Candidatus Pseudothioglobus singularis PS1: one gene and its partner. The protein of the gene in region 1 binds, or shares a complex with, the protein of each later gene. Links are inferred from orthologs where the notes say so. Each region holds a gene or a part of one and is shown on either strand. Other genes may lie near its edges. The genes, in order: tsaD and tsaE.

What was found.
Region 2: the proteins of tsaD (region 1) and tsaE are in contact, whole or in part, in a crystal structure (PDB 6N9A), measured with the Thermotoga maritima proteins. The link is inferred for Candidatus Pseudothioglobus singularis PS1 from one-to-one orthologs. Residues at the interface, in WP_004082750.1 of Thermotoga maritima: Cys10, Asp11, Arg49, His50, Leu82, Gly84, Gly135, Gly136, Glu154, Thr155, Leu156, Asp157, Asp158, Ser159, Glu162, Asp165, Lys166, Arg169, Leu170, Tyr175, Lys213, Thr214, Leu217, Tyr218, Gln221, Arg222, Asn324; in WP_004082108.1 of Thermotoga maritima: Leu37, Gly38, Lys46, Lys57, Val59, Lys60, Ser61, Thr63, Phe64, Thr65, Leu66, Met67, Val69, Pro71, Tyr82, Arg83, Leu84, Asp86, Asp88, Phe89, Asp93, Ile128, Asp130, Glu131, Arg134.

Annotation. Positions count from the first base shown.
Region 1 is NZ_CP006911.1:1,485,230-1,494,257, forward strand. What follows is about bases 62-3,025. They hold tsaD (tRNA (adenosine(37)-N6)-threonylcarbamoyltransferase complex transferase subunit TsaD), read right to left. Parts: upstream 2,076-3,025; coding sequence 1,047-2,075; downstream 62-1,046. Other genes in these bases: W908_RS07505 (RnfH family protein), read right to left, coding at 62-228; hisA (1-(5-phosphoribosyl)-5-[(5-phosphoribosylamino)methylideneamino]imidazole-4-carboxamide isomerase), read right to left, coding at 218-955; lptB (LPS export ABC transporter ATP-binding protein), read right to left, coding at 2,065-2,796; W908_RS07525 (biotin--[acetyl-CoA-carboxylase] ligase), read right to left, coding at 2,834-3,025. Outside these bases: more of W908_RS07505, read right to left, coding at 1-61; more of W908_RS07525, read right to left, coding at 3,026-3,589; W908_RS07530 (diacylglycerol kinase), read right to left, coding at 3,568-3,930; tRNA pseudouridine(38-40) synthase TruA, read left to right, coding at 4,026-4,769; W908_RS07540 (SulP family inorganic anion transporter), read right to left, coding at 4,770-6,617; ribosome maturation factor RimM, read right to left, coding at 6,704-7,222; rpsP (30S ribosomal protein S16), read right to left, coding at 7,227-7,775; purB (adenylosuccinate lyase), read right to left, coding at 7,832-9,028.
Region 2 is NZ_CP006911.1:1,323,130-1,340,391, forward strand. What follows is about bases 186-3,147. They hold tsaE (tRNA (adenosine(37)-N6)-threonylcarbamoyltransferase complex ATPase subunit type 1 TsaE), read left to right. Parts: upstream 186-1,418; coding sequence 1,419-1,877; downstream 1,878-3,147. Other genes in these bases: W908_RS08900 (uroporphyrinogen-III synthase), read right to left, coding at 186-380; W908_RS06715 (calcium/sodium antiporter), read left to right, coding at 478-1,428; W908_RS06725 (N-acetylmuramoyl-L-alanine amidase family protein), read left to right, coding at 1,862-2,983; dsrK (sulfate reduction electron transfer complex DsrMKJOP subunit DsrK), read right to left, coding at 2,988-3,147. Outside these bases: W908_RS06710 (uroporphyrinogen-III synthase), read right to left, coding at 1-145; more of W908_RS08900, read right to left, coding at 54-185; more of dsrK, read right to left, coding at 3,148-4,526; W908_RS06735 (respiratory nitrate reductase subunit gamma), read right to left, coding at 4,532-5,302; W908_RS06740 (TusE/DsrC/DsvC family sulfur relay protein), read right to left, coding at 5,361-5,684; W908_RS06745 (glutamate synthase subunit beta), read right to left, coding at 5,701-7,140; rplS (50S ribosomal protein L19), read left to right, coding at 7,304-7,654; site-specific tyrosine recombinase XerD, read left to right, coding at 7,734-8,615; W908_RS06760 (GNAT family N-acetyltransferase), read right to left, coding at 8,624-9,337; W908_RS06765 (GNAT family N-acetyltransferase), read right to left, coding at 9,459-9,902; W908_RS06770 (aminotransferase class V-fold PLP-dependent enzyme), read right to left, coding at 9,909-11,033; transcription elongation factor GreA, read right to left, coding at 11,130-11,606; carB (carbamoyl-phosphate synthase large subunit), read right to left, coding at 11,611-14,820; carA (glutamine-hydrolyzing carbamoyl-phosphate synthase small subunit), read right to left, coding at 14,852-15,973; sulfur carrier protein ThiS, read left to right, coding at 16,096-16,296; prmA (50S ribosomal protein L11 methyltransferase), read right to left, coding at 16,314-17,198; alaS (alanine--tRNA ligase), read right to left, coding at 17,231-17,262. UniProt on the Escherichia coli protein: Required for the formation of a threonylcarbamoyl group on adenosine at position 37 (t(6)A37) in tRNAs that read codons beginning with adenine.

The DNA of each region.
Region 1 (9,028 bases):
AGCAATGAGCGGTCTATAAATCTCAACTCTGTCTTTCTCTCTCAGTATTGTCTCTAAGGTTGCGAATTTTGAAAAAATACCTACTCTGTCTTTATATAAATCAATTTCCTTATAAGTATCAAGAATACCTGATGCCAAAACTGCCTCTTTAAGTGTTGTACCATTGTCTACCTCAATACTAATAAGGCTTTGCTTGTTAGCTATGGCATAAGCCACCTCAACTATCATAAATATCACTCATTGTTTGGGCATCATTGAAGTCTAGCTGCCCCTCATATATAGCCCTTCCAGTTATAGCACCCATTATCCCATGATGTGCATTTTTCAAAAGTGCCGCTATATCATCCAGATTAGTTATCCCGCCAGATGCAATGATTGGAATCGATGTTTTTTTAGCAAGATTTGCAGTAGCTTCAACATTGACACCTTGCATCATCCCATCCCTTGCAATGTCAGTATAAACAATAGAATTAACTCCATACTGTTCATATTTTTTTGATAGTTCTACAACATCTATATCTGTTTGTTTTGCCCAACCATCTGTAGCAACAAGACCATTATTGGCATCAAGGCCCACAATAATTTTATTAGGAAACTCATCACAAAGTTTTTCCACAAAATCAGGATTGGTTACTGCCATAGTTCCAATGATGAGATAGCTTATCCCTGCTTCAATATATGCATTTGCAGTCTGTAAATTACGAATACCTCCGCCAATTTGTACTGGAAGATTTGGGAAAGACCTAGTAATCTCATTGACACAGTCTGCATTTATAGATTTACCCTCAAAGGCGCCATTGAGGTCAACCAAATGAAGTCTTCTTGCTCCCTCTGCAACCCATTTGGAAGCCATTTCAGTAGGGTTATTTGAAAAAACAGTTGTATCCTCCATGTTCCCTTTACGGAGGCGGACACATTGACCATCTTTTAAGTCGATCGCAGGAATAATAATCATAAGGATATTTATTTGGCTAAGAAGTTTTATTTGTGAGTTAAATTATACTCTATGCTCTGGAAACAGAGGCTCCATAACGAAAATCGAATAATTAATCCACCGGTAGAAGCTCTTCAAGACTCCATCGAGGCTTAATGGTTATTTCATAATTTTGATTACTTTGGCCTGCGAGGAATCTATAGTGGCCAGCTAAAGCAATCATCGCACCGTTATCCGTACAAAAATCTAGCGCAGGATAAAAAACACTTGCATTATTTTTTGTTGTCATCTCATTCAAAGATTCACGCAGGGACAAATTAGCGCTAACTCCACCAGCCACCACAAGTGTTTTATATCCAGTTTGTTTAAGCGCTCTATTGCATTTTATTGTTAATGTTTCAGTGGCTGCAACTTCAAATGCTTTAGCAATATTAGCTTTCTCTTCAGGGAAGTCAATGAATGTGTTTCTTGCGTATGTCTTCAAACCACTAAAACTAAAATCAAGTCCGGGTCTATCTGTCATGGGTCTTGGAAAAGTGAATCGATTCTTGTCACCTTGTTTAGCCAGATTTGCCAGAGCAGGACCACCTGGATAACCCAAACCAAGTATTTTTGCAGTTTTATCAAACCCCTCACCAACTGCATCATCCAGTGACTCTCCTAGAATTTTATATTCACCAATTCTAGGAACATCGACAAGCAATGTATGGCCTCCAGAAACTAAAAGTGCTACAAAAGGAAATTCAGGCCTTTCAACCTCTAAAAGTGGTGCTAAAAGATGTCCTTCCATATGATGAACACCTAATGCAGGGATACTTAGACCCCATGCTAAACTCTGAGCAATTGAACCACCAACTAAAAGTGCTCCCGATAAGCCTGGTCCAGCAGTATATGCAATGCCAGTTAGTTCATTTAATTTAATTCCACTCTCATTAAGAGCCTCTTTAATCAAGGGTATGGCTCTTTGAATATGGTCTCTAGAAGCTAGTTCTGGAACTACACCACCATATTCTGCATGAAGACTCACTTGGGAAAATAACTTATGTGAAATTAGGCCGCCCTCACTAGTATAAATCCCGATTCCTGTTTCATCACAAGAGGATTCAATCCCCAAAGTAATAAGATTATTACTAACCACCAACGCTCTCACCTAAGTAAACTTTTTTAACTTCTTCATTAGCCAAAATTGCATCTTTGCCGCCCTGAGCTATGATTTTTCCTGCACTTAAGACATAAGAATGATTACACGTATCAAGCATTTCCCTATAGTTGTGATCAGTAATTAATATCCCAATTCCTTTATCTCTAAGTTGATAAATTATTTCTTGAATATCACCAACTGAGATTGGATCAATGCCGGCAAATGGTTCATCTAATAAAATGAATTTTGGATCCATCGCTAAAGCTCTAGCAATTTCAACCCTTCTTCGCTCTCCACCAGATAAGGTAATGCCCTTTATATGGCGAACATGCTCAACCTTAAATTCGGATAAAAGTTCTTCGAGTCTTGCAGGCCTATCTTTTTCTGCAACCGATTTGTTCATTTCTAAGACTGCCATAATATTGTCTTCGACGCTTAGCTTACGGAAAATAGATGGCTCCTGAGGAAGGTATCCAAGACCCAGCTTTGCACGCTTATGCATTGGCATATGGCCGATGCTCTTATTGTCCAGAGTTACTTCACCCCTGCTCGACCTTACAAGGCCACAAGTTATATAGAAGCACGTTGTCTTACCAGCACCATTTGGACCCAGCAAACCAACAATTTCACCACCTTTAACAGAAAATGAAACATCATTAACAACCTCACGACGTGCATATTTTTTATAAAGATTTTTAACTTCTAACTGGTGATTTACCATTCCAATCAAGCGGCTATATGATAGAAACTATCTTACCCTAAATGTACTCAATATGGATAGAGCTATAAACCTCTTTTACGCCTTCTGTTGTTGAAATCCTAAGCGCCCCATGCTCAGTAATTCCATCCACTTCACCTTCAAAAATTTCTTTTGAATCTTTTGATCTAATTTTGACCCCTTTGAGCATATCATAATCGTTCCACTCTGATAGCAGAGTAGAGAGCCCCTTGCTTTCAAAATCTTTGGTCATGGCTAATATATTTTTAATGAATGCAGCAGTTAATGTGTCAAAACTAGGTAATTTTTTTAAAATTTGTGCCAAATCAGTCCATGGGATATCAATATTAATTTTTTGATCCAACTGATAATTAACTCCAACTCCAATAACTACATACTGTGCCTCTTTATGAATATTATTTTCCATCAAAATGCCTGCTAACTTGTTAATTCCATAATAAACATCATTAGGCCACTTAATTTTTAAACCTTCAAGTTGGCATTCCTCCTCTATGGATTTAATAATGGCCATTCCAATCACTAAACTGAGTCCATTTAGATTTGTATCAATATTAAAACATTTGCGAAGTGAGAAGAGAATACTGCCATCTTTTTGGGATGCCCAGCCTCTTCCATGTTGACCTTTCCCCATAGTTTGTTCTCTAGTTACACAAAGCTGTGTTCTTTTTGAATAGGGAACCTTTGTCAGGTAAGAACTTGTGCTCTCTATTGAATCAAAAAAATGACAATCAATATCATCTTCTATTAACTTCCTTAAAGAAGAATAATGATCCATGTGAACAAGAAAATAATTAGTGAGATTAGAACTGCTGCTGACGCTACATCTTTAGCAAAACCTGACAGCTCATGGTGTTCAAGGCTAACTCTATCAACAACTGCTTCAATAGCAGAGTTTAACATTTCAACAATTAAAACTAAAAATATAGGAAAAATAAGAAGTACTTTTTCGATTGAGGATTCACCAAGCCAGTAACCAATTGGAACCAAAAAAACGGCTAACCATACTTCAAGCCTAAACGCGTATTCTGATTGATAACATGCCTTTAAACCCTGAGCTGAATAGATAGAAGCAGACCAAAGTTTTTTTATACCAGTCGGTTTTTGATTTTCTGTCATATAATTAGCATCCAAATTAGACTCGACAGGCGAGTCACAATAATTTGTTAAAATATTAAGATTGATTTTACAATAAAAAAATTTAGTGGTTGATTATGAAAATTGCATTAGGCGTTGAATATTTTGGTAAGAATTTTCATGGCTGGCAAGTTCAAAAATCTGGCCTTCGAACTGTACAGAGCTCTGTTGAAGCATCTTTATCAAAAGTAGCAAACCACCCTGTGCGTGTATTTTGTAGTGGAAGAACAGACGCAGGAGTTCATGCCATGGAACAAGTCATTCATTTTGAAACGTCAGTAATTAGAACAGAACGCGCGTGGCTTTTTGGTGGGAATGTTAACCTTCCAAGTGATGTCAACTTTAAATGGGTTAAGGAGGTGAGTGATGACTTTCATGCAAGGTTTAGTGCTTTTGCAAGATCCTATGAATACAAGATCCATCATAATCCTGTTAGATCATCACTTAAAGGGGATTATTATTTGTGGGAGCCAAGATCTCTAGATATAACTAAGATGCAAACAGCTGCAGATTTACTGGTTGGAGAGCATGACTTTTCTTGTTTTAGAGGAAGCCTGTGTCAGGCAAAATCACCAATTAAAACGATTGAATATATTCAAATTGAATCATCTACAGACGAGATGATCATCAGCATTAAGGCGAATGCCTTCCTTCATCATATGGTTCGAAATATTGTTGGAACCCTTTTAAAAATTGGAAGGGGTGAGAAGAATATTGAGTGGATGACATCTGTATTGGCAAGTAAAGATCGAAGAGAGGCGGGGCCAACTGCAGAGCCACAAGGCCTTTATTTTATCAAAGCATTCTATGAAGAGATTTAATTAATTTGATTCGCTGGTCTCGTCAATATCTTCTACCTGCGCTTCATCTTTTTCTTTTTCAATGTTTTCTAACTCCTGCCAAACATATTTAAGGGCATCCGCTCTTAAATCAAAAAAACGATTTTCACCATAACGTTTTTTAAACCCTGATCGGAATAATTCTGCTTCTAATCTTTCTGTTCTTGCAAAAAGTATCTCAACTCCAGAGCTTGAACAACTCTCTACCAGGTTTGATAATACTTGTTCACCACTTGCATCCACTTGAACAATCGATGCCACATCAACAATGACATACTGGAGTTCGTCATTATTTTTAGCAATTAACTCAAGTAACTTTGTTTCAAAATAAGCAGCATTTGCAAAGTAAAGTGAGCCGCTCCACTTAGCAACCTTAACGGATTGACTTGCTTCAACAGATTCATCAGCGAATCTTGACGCAATAATTGACCCATGTTCGACTGATAACTCGGTAAAGTTTGGCTCCATCGTTCTGTAAAGAAACAAACCTAATGACAGAATGATTCCAAATGCGATTCCGTTCTCAAGATGAGGCGCAAAAGTTAGCGTCATCACAAAAGTCAACAAACCAACCAAACCGTCATGCTTCTCTACTTTCCATGCGTGCCTGAGTGGTGAGAAGTGAACCAGGTTGACAACAGCCATTAAAATAATTGCAGCAAGAGTGGCCTGAGGAAGATGGTATAGCAAAGGGGTTAGCCAAACGATGGTTAAACCTACGATAACAGCAGTCACGACAGATGAAAATCCAGTCACTGCTCCTGCTGTCAAATTGACTGCTGATCGCGAAAAAGATCCTGAAACCGAGTAACCTTGAAAAAAACTTGAGGTCACGTTTGATAAACCCTGACCAATTAATTCCTGGTTAACGTCTAATCGCTGTTTCGTGGTTGCAGCCATTGATTTAGCAACAGAAATCGCCTCCATAAATCCAATTAATGAAATTGTAATTGCATAGATAAACAAAGTTCCAACCGCGTTGAAATCAAATCTTGGCACCTTAAAGCTAAACAGTCCATCAATATTGATTGAGCTAACGATTGCTCCGCCCATAGCCTGGAAGTCCATCAAGAATGACGCTACTGTTGAAAGAACAGCTACTAACAAAATAGCTGGCAATCTTGGGAAAAAACGCTGAAAAAGTATAATACCTAATACGCCAGAAATAGCCATTGCCAAGGTAGGTAGATGGGTATGAAAAACTGCCGCTTCTAGAAGTCTTGCTATCGTCTGGTAGCTCTGATCTGCATTACAAATTGCGTGCAATCCATTAACATCTATTGACTCAATTCTTTCAATGATCGTCAATGGTTGGCAGGCACTTACCCAGTCAGTATCATTTGAACTAATGACCCTAATACCAAAAACCTTTGGAAGTTGAGAAGCACCAATAATGATTGCTGCAGCATTCGTAAAGCCTGTAACCACAGGATGCGAGAGGAAGTTAATTACAAAACCTAACCTGAGAATTCCCAGTGAAAACTGAAATACGCCAACAATTAATGCTAGAAGTGCTGCGTACACTGCGTAACTCGAAGGATCAGTCACGATTTCACCAAGTGCTGCAGCAGTTAACAAGGAAACAACGGCAACAGGTCCAGTAGAAAGTTGTCTTGATGAGCCCATCAATGCACCAATTAAAACTGGCAAGAATGAGGCATAAAGACCATATTGCGGACCCAAACCTGCAAGCTGTGCATAGGCCATTGACTGAGGAATTATAACGAATGCAACTGTTGTGCCCGCCAAAATATCCGCTTTTAAGTTCTTAGGGTTACTTAAATCTTTAATCCATAACAAAAACGGAAATAGTCTTGTTATCCAATTCATGAAATATGTTTCTGAAATTTTGTATTTAATTCAGCAATAAGTCTACCTCACTAGCGAAGGCAAACACAGAATTTTTTTACTAGTAATTAAAAATCTTTATCCCAGTCAACAAAAATCTCTTTCTTTTTTGAATCGACTGAAACAAGGTACGGCTCAATGTATGGGATCCAATGTTCTTTTATACCTTTTACAACTATGACATTATTTGCGCCAGTTTCAACAAAATAATCAACTAATCCAAGGTTTTCTTTATTATGATTTAAAACCGTAAACCCTATCAGCTCATGCCAATAGTATTGATCCTCATTCAATTCTGGAAGCTGTTCTTTGTCGATATATATATCTTTACCAATCAGTTTTTGAGAATCTTCACGGGTATCAATTCCACTTATATGTGCGACAATTGTTTTTGACTGTTCTCGTCCATTCTTTATTTCGATTTTTTGAAGCTCCCCATCAACATCAATTGACCAAGGTGAGTAGTTTAGGATATTAACTCTGGGCTTGGTGTATGAAAAAACTTTTACCCAGCCCTGTAAACCAAAAAAGCCATTAATCTTTCCGACTAATAGCTTTTTTTCGTTTGAGTGAGGTGCAGATGACACCAAATTATTTTACTTCAGATTCTTCAGCTGGCTTTTCTTCTGCTGCGGCTTCTTCTGCTGGAGCTTCTGCTGCTGGAGCTTCTGCTGCTGGAGCTTCTTCTGCGGCTTCTTCTACTGGAGCTTCTGCTGCTGCTTCTTCTACTGGAGCTTCTGCTGCGGCTTCTGCTGCTGCGGCTTCTTCTGCTGCTGCGGCTTCTGCTGCTGCCTCTTTAGCCTCTAGATCAGCTTTTGCTTTTTCTTCTGCTGCAATCTTTTTAGCTTTATCATCTGCCTTTGCTGATTGTTTAGCTAATTGCTTTTCACGAATAGAGGGATCTCTGTACTCTTTTACAAGCTGCTTAACGCGATCCGAAATCTGCGCGCCTTGAGAAATCCAATGTGACAGTCTGTCTTCTTCGAGTTGAAGCCTGACTTCTTGTCCGCGAGCGACAGGATTAAAATATCCAATACGCTCAATGTAACCACTATCTCTTCTCTTTCTAGAGTCTGTCGCTACAATCGAATAAAAAGGGTTTTTCTTGGCTCCACCTCGGGCTAGTCTTATCTTAACCATGGGTTTTTTGCTCCTTTTAGATTGTTAAATTATTAAGGCGAGAAATTATATCAGTTTTAGATGTTGCGTGCTAATTTAATCGCATCCCCAATATAGTTCATTGGCGTTAACTTGTTCAGTTCTTTTTTTGCCTCTGAGGGGATGTCCAAAGAGGCAATAAAATCACTTAGAATTTTGGCGTCAATTTTCTTTCCCCTTGTCAGAGCCTTAAGTTTCTCATAGGGATTTGACACGCCATACCTGCGCATTACAGTTTGAATTGGTTCAGCGAGAACTTCCCATGAATTATTCAGATCTTCGATCAGTTTTTCTTCATTTACTTCAAGTTTTTTTATGCCTTTACAAATTGAAGCATACGAAATTAAACAATGTGCACTACTAACGCCTAAATTTCTTAAAACAGTAGAATCTGTCAAGTCACGCTGCCATCTTGATATAGGAAGTTTTGTTGCAAAATGCTCTCCAATGGCAATGGCTAATCCAAGATTGCCCTCAGCATTTTCAAAATCAATGGGGTTGACCTTATGCGGCATAGTTGAAGAACCTATTTCCCCTTTAACTGTTTTTTGAGTGAAATAACCTAATGAAATGTAGCCCCAAACATCACGGCAAAAGTCAATTAAGATGGTGTTAAATCTATTTAATGCATGAAAATACTCAGCAATATAATCATGTGATTCAATCTGTGAACTATAAGGAGCGTAATTCACTCCGAGACTCTCAATAAAGCTCTTAGAAACTTTTTCCCAATCAACTTCAGGATACGCACTGAGATGAGCATTGAAATTTCCAACTGCCCCATTAAACTTACCCATTATTTGAACATCTTTCAGCTGCTTTATTTGTCTCTGCAGTCGATAAGAGAAGTTTGCCATCTCTTTTCCAAGAGTTGTGGGAGATGCTGTTTGACCATGCGTTCTTGAAAGCATTGGAATTTCAGCATTTTCCCTTGCTAAGCCAGTCATTAGATTCAAAGTTTCTGTCATTTCAGCCAAAAGAACCTCTCTTCCATTTTCAAGCATAAGCGCATGTGATAAATTATTAATATCCTCTGAGGTGCATGCAAAATGAATAAACTCATTCACTTTATGAAGTTCAGGAGTTGAAGATACTTTCTCTTTCAAGAAATACTCAATCGCTTTAACATCATGATTGGTTGTCTTTTCAATTTCTTTTATTGCTCTTGCATCATCTATAGAAAAATTATCGGCAATAGCTAATAATTTTTTGTTGGCTTCAGAGCTAAACAAGGG
Region 2 (17,262 bases), 160 kb from region 1 along the record:
ATTCTTTGATATTTAAAAGTTCTTGACTTGAGGCATTCTCTTTTGGAAAACAGTCAACTGCAATATTTTTCTTTAATAATTGATTTGCCGTTGCTGGCCCATGGCCCAACGGCAAAAACTTTAGAAGAATCACTGAATAATTCATTAAAGTGCTCTTCTGCATAACTAACTGCATTGACACTTATAAAAATAATAATATCGTATTTTTCAACAGGAGCTGCAGTCTGAATTTTGATGATCTCAAAAGCAGGAAACAAAGCATAATCAATATTTCTGTTATTTAGAAGTAACTCTAAGTTTTTAGTTTGAGAAATGGGTCTTGTAATGAGGATCATCCATTTATTATAGATATTTGACTTTGGAAATCTAGTATTTATCAATATCGATCTGCATTATTAGATCATTAATACGAACGTGTTTATTAAAATCAAACTTCGATGACTCTATAATAAACGTTAAATTATTTTTAACATTACTATGCTTATCTCAGTCCTATCTCTTTTAATTGGTTTCACCTTACTTGTTTGGAGTGCTGATGCATTTACAGATAATGGCGCTAAAATAGCCAGAATATTTAACATTTCACCACTAATTATTGGCTTATTGATCTTTGGTTTTGGTACATCAGCACCAGAGATGTTAGTCTCTGGACTTGCTGCTTATGATGGTCATCCTGAATTAAGTATTGGAAATGCATTTGGCTCAAACATTTTTAATATTGGCTTAGTACTTGCAGTTGCTGCAATTATCCATCCAGTAATTGTAGAAAAAAATGTCTTAAAAAAAGAATGGCTCTTTCTATTTTTATCCACTTTAGTTATTGGGTTCCTACTAATAGATGGCTTTTTAAGTTTTATCGATGGCTCCATTCTACTAACACTACTTCTCCTATTCTTATATTATGTTTTTAACGAGTCAAAAAAAGATAACAACCTTGAAAATGAAGTCTCTGAAGACACAAACAAGGACCAATCCAAAGGGAAAACTTGGCTTCTCCTAATCATATCCTTAGTAATATTAGTATCCAGCGCCAGGCTTGTTGTTTGGGGCGGTACAAATCTTGCATTAGCTTTTGGAGTAAGCGACTTAATTATTGGATTAACAGTGGTTGCATTGGGAACAAGCTTGCCAGAACTAGCAGTTGCCATTAGCAGTGCTTTAAAAAAACAACATCAAATGATTATTGGCAATATTATTGGCTCCAATTTATGGCTCCAATTTATTTATTCATTAGGTGTTTTAGCCATTCCAGGCTTAATCCTTCCTTTTCAGATTCCTTCAGAAGTAATGAGTAGAGACTATATTTATATGCTTATCTTTACTTTGTTGATTCTTATTTTCTCTTTAAAGTTAAGAATAAGCCGGTTTGGAGGTTTAATTTTACTGACGATTCTGGCCAGTTATCTATACCAATTAGTTTGGATTTAATATTAAAAAATCTCGATGATACAAAAGCACTTGGTGAAAAACTTGCAGAGTGTTGCTCAAATCTTGAATATCCTTGTGTCATATATTTGATTGGTGATCTTGGTGTTGGAAAAACGACTTTAGCTCAAAACTTTATTAAGTACTTTGGGTTCATCAAAGTAAAAAGCCCAACTTACACCCTTGTTGAGAGTTATCAAAATGAAAATGTTGATATTCATCACTTTGATTGCTATCGATTGACAGACCCAGAGGAATTAGAATATATCGGAATACGTGAATATCTCAAGCCTAGATGCCTTCAGCTTATTGAATGGCCAGAGCTAGGAAAGGGTGCACTAGCAAAATCAGATATTTCAATTGAATTAAGTGGCAATGGAGATATAAGAAATGCCAAAATAACATTTCAAACTGATTTAGGTCAATCTATAAAAGAATGCGCTATTGGATAAGTTTATTTTTTATTGTTTATTCTGCTTTCTCGCTTGCAGATGATAAAACGACTCTTTATGATTTTAGATACTGGTCTGCTCCAGACCATACTCGAATCGTTATTGATAAAGAAGAGGATACACTTTTTAATATCAAAAGTTTTGATGATTACCTCATTATAAGCTTTGATGATGCTGAGGTTTTATCTGAAACTTTTTCAAATCTTTTCTTTAAAGACTCTCGTATAAAAAAAGTTAGAATCAAACGCGATAAAGAAACTATTAAATTAATTGTTCATATTAATAATAAATTTAGCACTAAGCACTTCACTTTAAAGCCAAATGCAAAATACAAGTACCATCGATTGGTAGTAGATGTTATCGATTCAGAGCTCAAAATAACAAAAAAAATTACAAAGCCTGAAGTAGTTACGCCTATACAAAATCAAAAAATTATCCTTGTCGATGCGGGTCATGGTGGTGAAGATTCGGGCGCAATTGGAAAAAACCGATCTAAAGAGAAAGATGTCAACCTGGCTATTGCTAAAAAATTAGTGGCAATCATTAATAAAAATAAGAATTTGAAGGCAGTATTAACTAGAAGTGGTGATTATTATGTTCCACTAACAAAAAGAATTACAATCGCTCAAAAAGAAAAAGCAACAATGTTTATTTCTATTCATGCGGATGCTGTCGAAAGTCCTGTTGCGAAAGGTGCCTCTGTTTATATATTAAGTGAGAAAGGGAATAATAGTAAATTGGCAAAACAGTTGGAAACATCTCAAAACGTAGTTGATCAATTTGGAGGAGTCGAATCAGTTATTGATAGTGACCAGTTTCTCAAAAATATTTTGAAAGATTTTTCAAGAAAGGATCGTGACATGCAATCATTTAATCTTGCAAACGAGATAATAAAACAACTTGAAAAAATTGGACCAATTCATAAAAAAGTTCCTCAGAAAGCTAACTTTGTTGTACTCAAGTCTCCCTCAATTCCCTCGGTATTAGTCGAAACTGCCTTTATATCGAATCCAACTCAGGAAAAGAGACTCACCAACAGCAAGCAACAAACTAAAATTGCACAGTCAATCTATCAAGGCATTTTGAAATATTACAGTACCTTATAGAAATCTATGCTTCAGTATCTGAGCTTTTATTTAACACAATAGCCTCACTAACGAGCTGATGAACACTCACAATCATGTATGGGTCAAAATCATAATTAGGGAGAACTTTAGAAAACTGTGATTTACAGATAGCGCAAATCGCAGCCAGGGTGTTTACTCCTTTTTCTTGCTCAGTCTGCTTTAGAGCATGCATTCTTGGCTTGGCCCCCTTTATCCTCAAATCCATAAGGTCATCTGTTAAAAGCCCCCCGCCGCCGCCACAACAAAAAGTGGAGGATTTGATAGTATTCTTTGGCATCTCTACAAAATTATTGCAGGCCGCCTTAATGACTTCTCTGGGCAAGATAAATTGCCCATTTTTAATATCCCCCATATTGCTACCTCGAGCAACATTACAGGAGTCATGAAAGGTAACTATTCGATGATCATTTCTAGATTTCTCAAAGGATAGTTTGTTTTTTTGAATTAAGTCATATGTAAATTCAATCATATGTTGTGGCTGCGGGTAATTACTATCAAGTTGCTTTTGAAGTCTTGATGAATATTCCCCCCCCCCCCCCTCACCAATACCTGTAAGGGTATTCCAAAAACTATAAGCAACACGCCAGGCATGTCCACACTCTCCAACTATAACTCGCTTTATATTTAAATCAATAGCAGCTTTACGAATCCTTAAAGCACCTTGCCTCATTACGTCATAATTTCCTATAAACATACCAAAGTTTGCCGCCTCAGAAGCGTAAGAGCTTAATGTCCAACTCACGCCACTCTCGTGAAACACTTTGGCATAGCCAATAAGTCCATCAATGTGAGGTTCAGCAAAAAAATCCGCTGAAGGAGTTACCATTAAAACTTCAGAGTCTTTAATATCTAAGGGAAGTTTAACATTCACTCCAGTCTCATCTTTGATCTCATCTTCAAGGTCTTCAAGTGTATCTCTCAATGCAGGCTCAGGCATTCCTAAATTGTTTCCAATTTTATTAATCTTTCCTAAAATTTGATTAGGGTATTTTTGACCAACTCCAATGACATTCATCACTTCACGAGCAGCCATAGAAATTTCAGCTGTATCTATTCCTAAGGGACAGTAAACAGCACATCTTCGGCACTGTGAACATTGATGAAAATAGTTGTACCAATCATCAAGCATATTTTCATCAAAATCTTTAGCGCCAACTAATTTTGGAAAATACTTGCCTGCAAAAGTAAAGTGTCTTCTGTAAACGCTTCGAAAAAGATCTTGCCTTGCAACAGGCATATTTTTTGGATCTGCAGTCCCTAGATAATAATGACATTTGTCTGTGCAAGCTCCACACTTTACACAGGCGTCTAAGAAAACTTGGACTGAACGGTATTTAGACTTGGTTTCAGCGATTTTATCAATAGCTACTTGTTGCCAGTTATCCACTTTTTCTCCAGGAAAACCTAGGCTCTGTTGAATATCCTTACTCGCCTTAAATGGCCCATTACCCACCATTGCATCTTTCTTAATTGCTGGCACTTCAATGTATGTGGGAAGCTTTATTTGATTATCGTTAGTCAAAATTATTATGTCTTATCATTATTATTTTCGATATCTATTTTTGAACTTTGTTCCTTTTTTAATGCCCAATCAGATATATGTCTTTTTTTACGTGCATTATCCACTTGATTGAATGTAGGTGAAAAAAATATTCCTGGACCATGAAGGAGTTTAGAAATAGGGAAAATTGCAATGAGGCAAAAGACAGGGAATATATGGGCCATAAAAATCATTTCTTTTGGGAGTTCAGACCAATTAAAAGTAATCAAACCACTTGCAAAATTAGTTACTAATAACATATTTGGATGATTATTACCAAAAGTCATTAACATTCCAGTAGCAGTGATAAAGATCAAAACCAAAAGCATGAGATAGTCGGAAGGAGAAGAAATATATCTGACCCTATCAACAAATAATCTTCGACTTAATAATCCAATCAAGCCAAAAAATAGCAGGTAGGACGAATATTTAAAGACCTCAGTTTTATAGAGCACCAGAGGGACCTCTCCTGGCCAAAAGTAAGGTAAATGACGAAAAAAAAGAAGGACGAGTGCAAAATGAAAACTCCATCCAAAAAGCCAAGTCCACTTGTTTGATTTATAAAGACTTGAAAATAAAAAAATCTCTTTCAAATACCTTAAGATGACTCCAGATTTATTTAATGAGGCTGGTGCGATAGGTATCTTAAGAGGAGCTGGAGTATTCCAATACTGCACTAATTTATAAGAAACACCTACTACAAAGATGAGTGCAGAGAAATAAAAAAAGAACGTAAAAAGAATACTTATCAACGACATATGACTTTACCTCTTATTAAATTGGAGGTCATTTCTTCTTAAAGCCGCCAAGCTTTCCTCAAACGCAGCCAGTTGGTTTTGGTAAGCCAGCGAATCGACAGCCTTGCTTTGCAGGACCATATGGAAAAAGTGAATATAGATAACGTGAATTACCTTTATCATTTCCAAGTTTTTTTGCAATAGCTTTTGTAAGAACTCTAACAGCCGGGGCAAATTCATACTCCTTATAATAATCTTGAAGGAAATTAATGACCTCCCAGTGCTCTGGTGAGAGCTCTATACCATCCTCTTCAGACATAGCATTTGCTATCTCACGCGTCCAGTCAGTTTCATTAAGCAAGTAACCCTCTTCATCTACTTCAGCACCCAATATTTCAGCCATATCTACGATCGAACCTTTACGAATTTAAAAGAAAACTATTGACACTATTTGCTACGCCGCGACCTTCATTAATTGCCCATACAACGAGTGATTGACCTCTTCGACAATCTCCAGCAGAAAAAACGCCTTTTCTTGAAGTATTGAACTCACCATGCTTAGATTGGTAGTTGCCTCTCTCGTCTAGCTCAATATTAGCATCGTCACTCAGATAGTGCTCTGGGGATAGGAATCCCATGGATAAAAGCACCAACTCAGCATCCCAGGTTTTCTCAGTACCATCGATTTCAGTTAATTTTCCATCTACAAAATCAACGTTAATTGTTTTGATTCCCTTAACATCACCATTACTATCTTTTAAAAATGCTTTTGTTAAAAGCTGGTATCGCCTTGGATCATTCCCAAATACTTTATTAGACTCCTCATGACCATAATCCACACGGAAAATCACTGGCCATTCTGGCCATGGATTTGTATCTGAACGATGCTCTGGGGGCTGACTCATTAACTCAAAATTTATAATCGATTTAGCGCCTTGTCTGAGTGACGTGCCAATACAATCTGTTCCAGTATCACCGCCACCAATCACAATAACATTTTTTCCTTTTGCTGAAAGTTGGCTTTCATCAGCAATGCCATTGTCAAGAAGACTTTTAGTATTTGAAGTTAGGTAATCCATTGCTGGATAAATCCCTTTGGCATTTCTGTTTTCAGCTGGAAGATCTCTTGCCTTTGTGGCTCCAGTTGTAAAAACGACCGCATCAAAATTATTTTGCAGCTCATCTGTTGAGATATCTTTACCAACATCAGTGTTAGTCATAAACTCAACACCCTCTTGCATTAATAAATCAACACGTCGATCAACAACATCCTTACCCAATTTCATATTTGGGATACCGTACATCAAAAGACCACCAATACGATCACTTCGTTCATAGACCATAACAGAATGCCCCATTTGATTAAGCTCATCAGCGGCTGCGAGACCAGCAGGTCCAGAACCAACCACAGCAACTTTTTTATCTGTTCTTAATTCAATAAGTTTAGGTTTAATCCAGCCTTCCTCAAAACCTTTGTCAACAATAGCTAACTCAATATTTTTAATTGTAACAGCTGGGTTATTAAGGCCTAGTACACATGAACCCTCGCATGGAGCTGGACACACTCTCCCAGTAAACTCAGGGAAGTTATTAGTTTTTTCAAGACGCTCTAAAGCCTCTTGCCATTCATTGTTGTAAACGAGATCATTCCACTCGGGTATTAAATTATCTATTGGGCAGCCAGTTGAGGACTGACAAAAAGGGACGCCGCAATCCATACACCTTGAGCCTTGCTCTTGGAGTTGATCTAAGTTGTGAGTGCCAGAAAAAATCTCATCATAATCATTGATGCGGATATCCACTTCACGGTATGACTCAACCTGCCTGTCTAACTCTAAAAAACCTGTTGCTTTTCCCATTGATTACTTTTATTTTTATTCAATGAGATTATCTCATATTATGGTTAAAACATTTAAAAAATAAAATCAATAAGATCTATTTAAAAGCTCATTGCTTCTTGTGTAAGAAAGAAAAAATATGTATAATTACCGCTTTTTTCAGAAACCCCAAATAGGTGCAATCGTGAATTTAATTGATCAAATTGAAAGTGAGCAACTTAGATCTGATATCCCTGAGTTTTTTCCAGGTGATACAGTTGTTGTTCAGGTAAAGGTTCGTGAAGGGACTCGCGAAAGATTACAGGCCTTTGAGGGCGTTGTCATCGCAAAGAAAAATAGAGGGTTAAATTCTGCATTTACTGTACGAAAAATTTCACATGGTGAAGGCGTAGAGAGAGTTTTTCAAACACACTCATCAATGATTGATAGTGTTTCAGTCAAGCGAAGTGGTAAAGTTCGTCAAGCAAAACTATATTATTTACGTGGACTTACAGGTAAGGCTGCTAGAATTAAAGAGAAACTCAAAAAGAAATAATTCATTGAATAGATAAATGCCAGTTTTTACTGGCATTTTTTTTGTCCAATCTTTAAATTCTTAAGTAGAATGATTGTTAATGAACAATAATCTCATTGATCAATTTATCGATTATTACTGGCTAACTAGTGGTGCTAGTAAAAATACATTGAGCGCTTATCGCTCTGATCTTAACATTTTTAATAAATGGCTTAATCAAAAACCATTCACCAGTGTTGATAAAAAATTAGTGCATGACTATTTCTCTTATAGGAAAAAATCAAATCTTAGTGCTGCGTCTCGGTCTCGAATTCTAACCTGCCTTCACTCATTTTTTCAGTACTTGTTAAACAATCAAAAAATGTCTAATGATCCAACTGAACAAATGGATTATCCTAAGTTGGAAAAAAAACTACCTATTTTTTTAAACATACAAGAAGTTGAAAAATTAATAGAGGCCCCTAATACAAATTCTATATATGGCCAAAGGGATCGTGCAATGCTTGAACTTCTTTATTCTTGTGGATTAAGAGTTTCAGAGTTAATCAGCTTAAGTTATCATAATTTAAATCTCAAAGAGGAGTTTGTCCGTGTCCATGGAAAAGGAAACAAAGAAAGAATGCTGCCATTAGGAGAGATGGCTATTGATTTTCTTAACCAGTATGAAAGAAATTCAAGAACATTACTTTTGAAAAATGGTCAATGTGATAGCTATTTTTTATCTAATCGGGGTAGCGCGATGTCAAGACAAAATTTCTTTTATATCATCAAAAGCTACGCTGCAACTGCAGGCATCACTAAACCAATATCACCGCACTCTTTAAGACATGCATTTGCAACTCACCTTGTTCAGAAGGGGGCTGATTTACGTTCAGTTCAATTAATGCTCGGTCATAGCGACATTTCAAGCACTCAACTTTACACTCACATTCAGAATGCGCAACTAAAAATGCAGCATCAAAAGCACCATCCTAGAGGGTAGACCACCATTTAGGATAGATCTAAGTTGTCCAGCTTATAGAGTAATGGCTTTGTTAGCGACCTTAAAGATAAATTTGGTTTGCCATTCTCATCAAAATTGCTTTCAGATAAAAATTTAGTAAAACATTTTTCAATACTGTTCCACTCTTTATCAATCATTGCGAACCATGCCGTATCTCTATTCCTCCCTTTGACAATAGCCATCTGCCTGAAGACTCCTTCATATGAGAAACCAAATCTTTGAGCCGCGGCACGAGATCTTAAATTAAGTGCATTACACTTCCATTCATAACGCCTATAACCATTTTCAAATGCCCACTTCATCATTAAGTACATTGCTTCTGTAGCTTCTGTCGTTTTTTGTAACAGCGGAGAGTAATTAATATGTCCAACTTCAATTGACCCAGCATCCTGATTAACTCTCAAATAGCTCGCAACACCTATTGCTTTTTTTAGTTTTTTGCTTACGATAGCAAAAAATACTGGGTCACTACCTTCTTCAAAAGATTCTATCCAGCTTGCATATTCTAATTCACTTTTAAAGGGCCCATACGGCAGATAAGTCCAATTACCCCCCTCAATATCTATTGAGTTGGATAGAAAAAGCTCCTCTGCAAATTGATTGGCAACTAATGGTTTCAAGGTCACCATATTCCCTTCAATTGTTATACCTTTGGGATGAGATGGCTCTGAATAATGATCAATTATTTCACCAAGTTTCATAAATAATCTCTAGGTTTTTATAAAAATAATTGTAAATAAGATTAGTTATTGTCAAAGATTAAATATGGACCCAAAAAGAATACAATTGATGTGCCAACAGGTTAATCTAATAATTGAAAACTTATTGGGTATGCATCTGATAAGTAACAAAATCAATTGTTTCGGAAATTTGATCATACACAGCTCTTGCTCTTTGATTATCGCTGGCAGTTATCCATCTCACATAGGGCCAGCCATTCTTTTGAGCTTGTAACTTTAAGTCTTTAAATAACAATTGAACTGCCCCAGAGCCTCTAAAATCAGGACGAACAAACAGGTCATCCAAGAACCCAACAAATATGCCTCTTAAGGGCGATGGCATTTCTCTAAAATGCATAAAGCCAATCAATTCTCCTTGTTCTGACTTAACACCTATCGCATAAAATTTAATATCAGGGTTAAAGATCCAATCCCAAACTTCATCAAGAATATCACTATTCATTGGCATTTTATAAAAGTTAGCATAACCATGATATAGTTTGCTCCAATACTCTTTATCAGTTCTGATTAAAGACTCAACGTTCATAAGTATTTATAAATTGTTAAAAGCATCTTCGAGCTTTTGAACTGCGGCATCGACATTTTTTAACTTATCAAGTCCAAACAGCCCTAAACGAAAAGTTTGATAATCTTCGCCTTCATCGCACTGAAGCGGAACACCTGCAGCAATTTGAATTCCCATATCTTTGAATTTTGAACCATTATGAATTGCTTGGTCTTTGGTGTAACTAACTACGACCCCAGGGGCATGAAACCCCTCTGCCGCAACACTAATAAAGTGATGTTTATTGAGTAACTCCCTTACCCTATCACCTAGCTCTTGTTGCTTGTCTCGAGCCCTATCAAATCCAAACTCAGCTGTTTCATTTATAGTATCTCGGAAGTGTTTAATGGCATCTGTAGGCATAGTTGCATGATAAGCATGACCCCCATTTTCATAAGTCTGCATAATTTGAAGCCACTTTAGAAGGTCACAAGAAAAACTTGTACTCTGGGTATTGTGTATCTTCTTAGAAGCATTCTTAGAAAGCATTACCATTCCAAATGCCGGGGATGCGCTCCACCCCTTTTGAGGTGCACTAACTAGAACATCAACCCCACATTTTTCCATATCAATCCAAATAGCGCCAGACGCAATACAGTCAAGGACAAACATACCGCCAATTGAATGGACCGCGTCTGAAACTGATTTAATGTAATCATTAGGCAAAATAATTCCAGCTGAAGTTTCAACATGTGGTGCAAAGACCATTGCTGGTTTTTCTGTTTTAATTTTTTCAATGACGAGGTCAACATCTAATGGAGAAAATGGCTCTTGAGGCCCATCAATCTCTCGAGATGCTTTTAAAACAGTTAATTTAGAGGGTATATTTCCCATCTCAAGAATTTGAGACCAGCGATAACTGAACCATCCATTTCGAAGCACAAGGCAATTTTTGTCAGTAGCAAATTGACGCGCTACAGCCTCCATGCCATAAGTTCCACCACCAGGAACTAGGACTACTGACTCAGCGTTGTATACTTTTTTGAGAGAGGATGACACATCATTCATCGCCTTCTGAAAAGAGTTGGACATGTGATTAAGTGATCTATCAGTGTAAACCACTGAGTATTCTAAGAGTCCATCTGGATCAATGTTAGGAAGTAAGCCAGGCATTATAAAATTCCCTAAATTTAAAAAATTACAATTCTACACAGAATTGAAAAATTAAAATAAAAAAAATTAAAAAGCTAGCTTCTAATCAAAGCAGGACTAGATGTACTGGACCTCAAGAATTTCATAAAGAATATCGCCCTTGGGGGCTTTTACGGTTACTTCATCACCCTCCTCATTGCCCATCAAGGCTCTTGCAATTGGAGAATGACATGAAATTTTACCCTGCTCGATATCTGCTTCATCCTCACCCACAATTTGATAGCTAGTTTCTGTATCATCAGAGAGATTCAAAAGGTTGACTGTTGTTCCAAAAACACAGCGACCATCTTGGTTAAGTTGCCTAACATCAATAATTTGTAAGCGAGATAACTTTGATTCAATCTCCTGAATTCTACCTTCAACAAAGCCTTGCTCTTCTTTTGCAGCATGATATTCAGCATTTTCTTTAAGATCCCCATGCTCTCTCGCTGTTGCAATATCACTAACTATTCTAGGGCGCTCCTCATCCTTAAGTCTAAGTAACTCAAACTCTAGAGACTTTGCTCCGTTAATTGTTATTGGTATAGCTTCCATATTATTACTGGTGAATAGATTGTAAAGATCTTACAACCAATTTATCTTGAGTCATCAATCCATCAAGCATTGCAAAGGCTGCGGCAACTGTTGTTGTACACGGAATCTTATGAATTAATGCTTGACAACGAATCACAGTCGCATCTTCAAGACCTTGTGAATCATCAGTTGAATTAATAATCAAGCTAATCTCTTCATTTTTGATCGCATCTACAATATGCGGCGAACCTTCAGACACTTTGTTAACCATTGTACATTCAAGGCCAGCTTGTTTGAGTATTTCTTGGTTTGTTCGAGTTGCAACTATCTCAAAGCCATGGTCGATCAGTCTGTTTCCTAGCTCAACGAGCCTACCTCTATCTAGAGTTCTTAAACTGACAAGCACCTTTCCACTCGTTGGAACTACATCACCCGCAGCGAGGAATGCTTTATCAAAAGCTGCAGGGAAATCCTTGCCAACACCCATCACTTCTCCAGTTGATCTCATCTCAGGTCCTAAAAATGGATCGACTCCTAAGAACTTATTAAATGGAAAAACAGACTCTTTAACTGAATAGTGCTTTGGAATAATTTCAGAGGTAAAGTTTTGTTCTTTAAGTGATGTTCCCGCCATAACTCTTGCGGCAATATTTGCTAAAGGAACTCCTGTTGCTTTGGAAACAAAAGGGACTGTTCTTGAAGCCCTTGGGTTTACCTCAATCACATAAATTTCCTCATCTTGATAGGCAAGCTGTGTATTCATTAACCCAATAACTTTTAGTTCTTTGGCCATCATTTTGACTTGTCGACGCATTTCATCAAGAACAATTGTAGGCAAAGAGTGAGGTGGAAGTGAGCATGCAGAATCACCTGAATGAATTCCAGCCTGTTCGATATGCTCCATAATTCCGCCAATAACAATATCCTTGCCATCACTAATGACATCTATGTCAACCTCAATCGCATGATCTAAAAAGGAATCTAATAGGACAGGTGAATCATTTGAGACCTTTACAGCTGTCTTCATGTACCTTTCAAGACTTTCGTTATCATAGACAATTTCCATCGCACGGCCACCTAAAACATATGAGGGTCTGACCACCAAAGGAAAGCCAATTGAATTTGCAATTTCTACCGCTTCATCTTGTGATCTTGCTGTATCGTTAACTGGTTGCTTTAATTTAAGTTTTTGTATCATTTTTTGGAAGCGTTCTCTATCCTCAGCAAGGTCTATAGAGTCTGGACTTGTACCAATAATGTTGGCACCACTTTTCTCAAGAGCTTCTGCAAGTTTAAGAGGTGTCTGCCCCCCGTAATGAACAATAATGCCCTCTGGCTTTTCAATTTCAATAACCGCTAGAACATCTTCGAGTGTGAGCGGCTCAAAATAAAGCCTATCTGAGACATCATAATCAGTAGAAACAGTTTCTGGATTACAGTTAACCATGATGGTCTCATATCCATCTTTTTGAAGCGCTAAAGATGCGTGAACGCAGCAGTAATCAAACTCAATCCCTTGCCCGATTCTATTTGGCCCACCCCCCAAGATCATAATTTTTTTATTATTGGTTGGGCTTGCTTCGCATTCAGATTGATAGGTAGAATATAAATAAGCAGTCTGCGTATCAAATTCAGCAGCGCAGCTATCAACCCTTTTAAATACCGGCTTAATATTGAATGATAGTCTTTTATTTCTAAATTCTGCTTCTGAGCATTTTAGGATTTCTGAGAGCCTCTTATCTGAAAAACCCTTCTGCTTAAGTTCACGAATTGTTTCAGACTTTATGCTTTTTATATCTTGTCCTTGAATTGAATTTTCTGAAAGGACAAGGTCTTCAACTTGCGCTAGGAACCAAGGATCAATTTTAGAAAGGTCGAATGCATTTCGTACACTCATACCCATCCTAAAGGCGTCAGCTAAATAAAATATTCTCTCAGCACCTGCAGAAAGAAGCTCACTTCTTATTTTTGATTTTGAATCATCGATTGAAATATCTATAATTGGATCCAGACCAGATTTATCAGTTTCAAGACCTCTGAGTGCCTTTTGGAGTGACTCTTGGAATGTAGAACCCATTGCCATTACTTCACCAACAGATTTCATTTGAGTGGTTAGCCGATCATCAGCCTGTGGAAATTTCTCAAATGCGAACCTTGGAATTTTTGTCACAACATAGTCAATAGATGGCTCAAATGACGCAGGTGTCTTTCCACCTGTAATGTCATTATCTAATTCATCAAGCGTATAACCAACTGCCAACTTGGCAGCTACTTTCGCAATTGGAAAGCCAGTCGCTTTAGATGCTAAAGCAGATGATCGAGAAACTCTTGGGTTCATTTCAATGATGGTTAGTCTGCCATTATCAGGATTAACAGCAAACTGAACATTTGAACCACCTGTGTCGACACCAATTTCTCTTAGAACCATCAAAGAAGCATTTCGCATGACTTGGTACTCTTTGTCAGTAAGGGTTTGTGCAGGGGCTACCGTTATTGAGTCTCCTGTATGAACCCCCATTGGATCAAAATTTTCAATAGAACAAATAATGATGCAGTTATCTTTATTATCTCTAACGACCTCCATTTCAAATTCTTTCCAGCCCAAAATAGACTCTTCAATTAATAACTCATTAGTTGGAGATAAATCAAGACCTCGCAGACATATTTCTACAAATTGCTCCTTATTGTAAGCAATTCCACCACCAGAGCCACCCATTGTAAATGAGGGGCGAATTATTGTTGGAAAGCCAACCTGCTCCTGGACTTTTAGTGCATCTTCAAGTGTGTGAGCTATCGCAGCTTTAGGCATATCGAGCCCAATTTTAAGCATGGCTTGGCGAAATAGTTCTCTATCCTCAGCTTTATCAATTGCCTCCTTGTTTGCGCCAATCATCTCAACCTTATGTTTTTCTAAAACGCCGTGTCGATCAAGATCAAGGGCACAGTTAAGTGCAGTTTGGCCACCCATGGTTGGAAGAAGAGCATCTGGTTTTTCTTTTTCAATAATTTTTTCTACAGTTTTCCACTCAATAGGCTCAATATAGGTTGCATCTGCCATTTTTGGATCTGTCATGATAGTTGCAGGATTTGAATTAACCAATATCACCCTGAAGCCCTCTTCTCTTAAAGCTTTGCATGCTTGTGCACCAGAGTAATCAAATTCGCATGCTTGGCCAATGACAATCGGTCCAGCACCAATAATTAAAATACTTTTAATGTCTTGTCTTTTAGGCATTTCTAATAAGAATAATAAGTAGTATTCAATTTCATGTTGACATCAGTCCTATAAATTCATCAAATAAGTAACTGACATCGTGAGGTCCAGGTGATGCTTCAGGATGCCCTTGAAAACTATAGGCAGGCTTATCTTTGATTCTGATGCCCTGAATACTCTTATCAAAAAGAGACCTGTGGCTAATTTCAACATTATCAGGCATATTCTGATCAGAGACTGCAAAACCATGATTTTGAGATGTAATCATAACTCTATGAGAATTAAGGTCTTGCACTGGATGATTTGCACCATGGTGTCCAAACTTCATTTTTTCTGTTTTTGCACCGCAGGCTAATGATAGAAGCTGATGTCCCAAACAGATACCAAACATTGGTATTCCTTTATCTAATAATTTTTTGATATTATTGATAGCGTAATCACATGGCTCAGGATCTCCAGGACCATTAGAGAGAAAAACACCATCAGGATTATTTTCGAGCACCTTTTCTAGAGGCGTTTGAGCGTTGTAAACGGTTAGCTCACAGCCCCGATCAACAAGCATTCTTAGAATATTTTTCTTGACTCCATAATCATAGACTGCCACTTTGAATTTGGACACACTCTTATTAAACGTGGCATTTTCGATATCAAATGAACCCTGATTAAAGCTGTAAGTTTTAGATGTTGAAACCACTCTAGCTAAGTCCATATTTTTGAGACCAGGAAATTCTTTAGCCTTTTGAACTGCTGCGTTTGAATCAATAGAATCATAAGCCATAATACATCCTTTAAGCGCTCCATTAATTCGTAAATGTCTAGTGACAGCCCTAGTATCTATATTAGCAATAGCAACAATATTATTAGTAGAAAGATAGTTATCAAGGCTCATTTCAGAGCGCCAATTACTATAAGCCAAAGGAAGATCTCTTATAATTAAACCAGAAGCATAAATATCTGAAGATTCTTGATCGACAATATTAATTCCAGTATTACCAATGTGAGGATAGGTCAGTGCTACGATTTGCTGACAGTAGGAAGGATCCGTGAGTATCTCTTGGTAGCCTGTCATTGCTGTATTAAAAACAACTTCACCAACAGTTTGGCCAATAGAACCAATTGATTTTCCCCAAAAAACTGTACCATCTTCGAGTGCTAATATGGCAGTTTGAGGCAAAACTGTACTCCTGTTGAGGGATCAAAAACTTGAGAAATTTTACCATGTGTTTGTAGAGAATTTATCTTGAATTTAAGAATCCAATGTTATAATCTACTTAGTATTTACAACTTGATGTTTCTGTGAAAATCTTTGTCAACGGTGAGGAAATTTCTCTCCCTCAAAATTCAAATATAGATGACCTTATTAATCAATTAGGCTTTCGAAATAAGCGAATTGCTGTTGAGATCAATGAATCAATTATCCCTAAATCAAAGCATTCTTCATTTTTTTTAGAGGCCAAAGACCGGATTGAGGTAATTGATGCAGTTGGCGGCGGCTAAAAAATATCATAAAATTCTTAAGAAAATTTTCTAGTTGCTGAAATTCTATACCACTCATCTTTATTGGCAAGCTTAATGCCAGTGAAGTTTTGAGAATAGCAACTGACTACTTCTTTAACCTGATCTTTTATAATTCCAGAAAGAAGGATGGTGCCATTTGATTTTAAAAACTCTGAAAAAAGAGGCTCTAATTCAATAATTGGATTTGCAAGTATATTTGCTATAAGTAAATCACACCGAGATGAATTATCTTGGTCCATTGAATGAATGGTATTAATGACATCATTGCAATGATTTTTATTGGCATTCTCATGACTTGCCATGACAGCCTGAGGGTCATTATCAATAGCTAAAACGCTTTTAGCTTTAAGCTTTGCAGCTGCTATCGCCAGAATTCCAGTTCCACAACCAAAATCAATGACGTCAAGGTTTACTGGTGGGTTTTCATCCAAGTATTCTAAACATAGACTTGTCGTTTGGTGCGTTCCAGTTCCAAAAGCTAGACCTGGATCCATCTCAATAACAATGGCTCCAGTTGATAGCTCCGGTTTTATATCCCATGAAGGGCATACCCACAGCTTTTTTCCAAACTGCATTGCAGGAAAGTCTTTTTGACACTCTTTCTCCCAAACCTTATCTTTAAGGCTGGAGGCATCAGAAATATTAATATCACAGATTTCTAAGATAGTCTTCTCTACATAATCCTTGCTCATTTCAGATGAAAACAAAGCTGTTACCGTAACTTTTTCCCATAAAGGCGTTGTTCCAACTGGAGGCTCATAGATATCATTACCTTGCGCATCTTTGAATGTAATCGATAGACTGCCAAGACCCACAAGCACTTCTGATATCAAATCTACTTCAGATTTTTGAACTTCAAAAGATATTTGTTGCCAGTCCATTAACTAAGTCCTAGCACTTTACTTTTTCTTTTTTATTCAATTAAATCCTTAACAGACTCTAGTG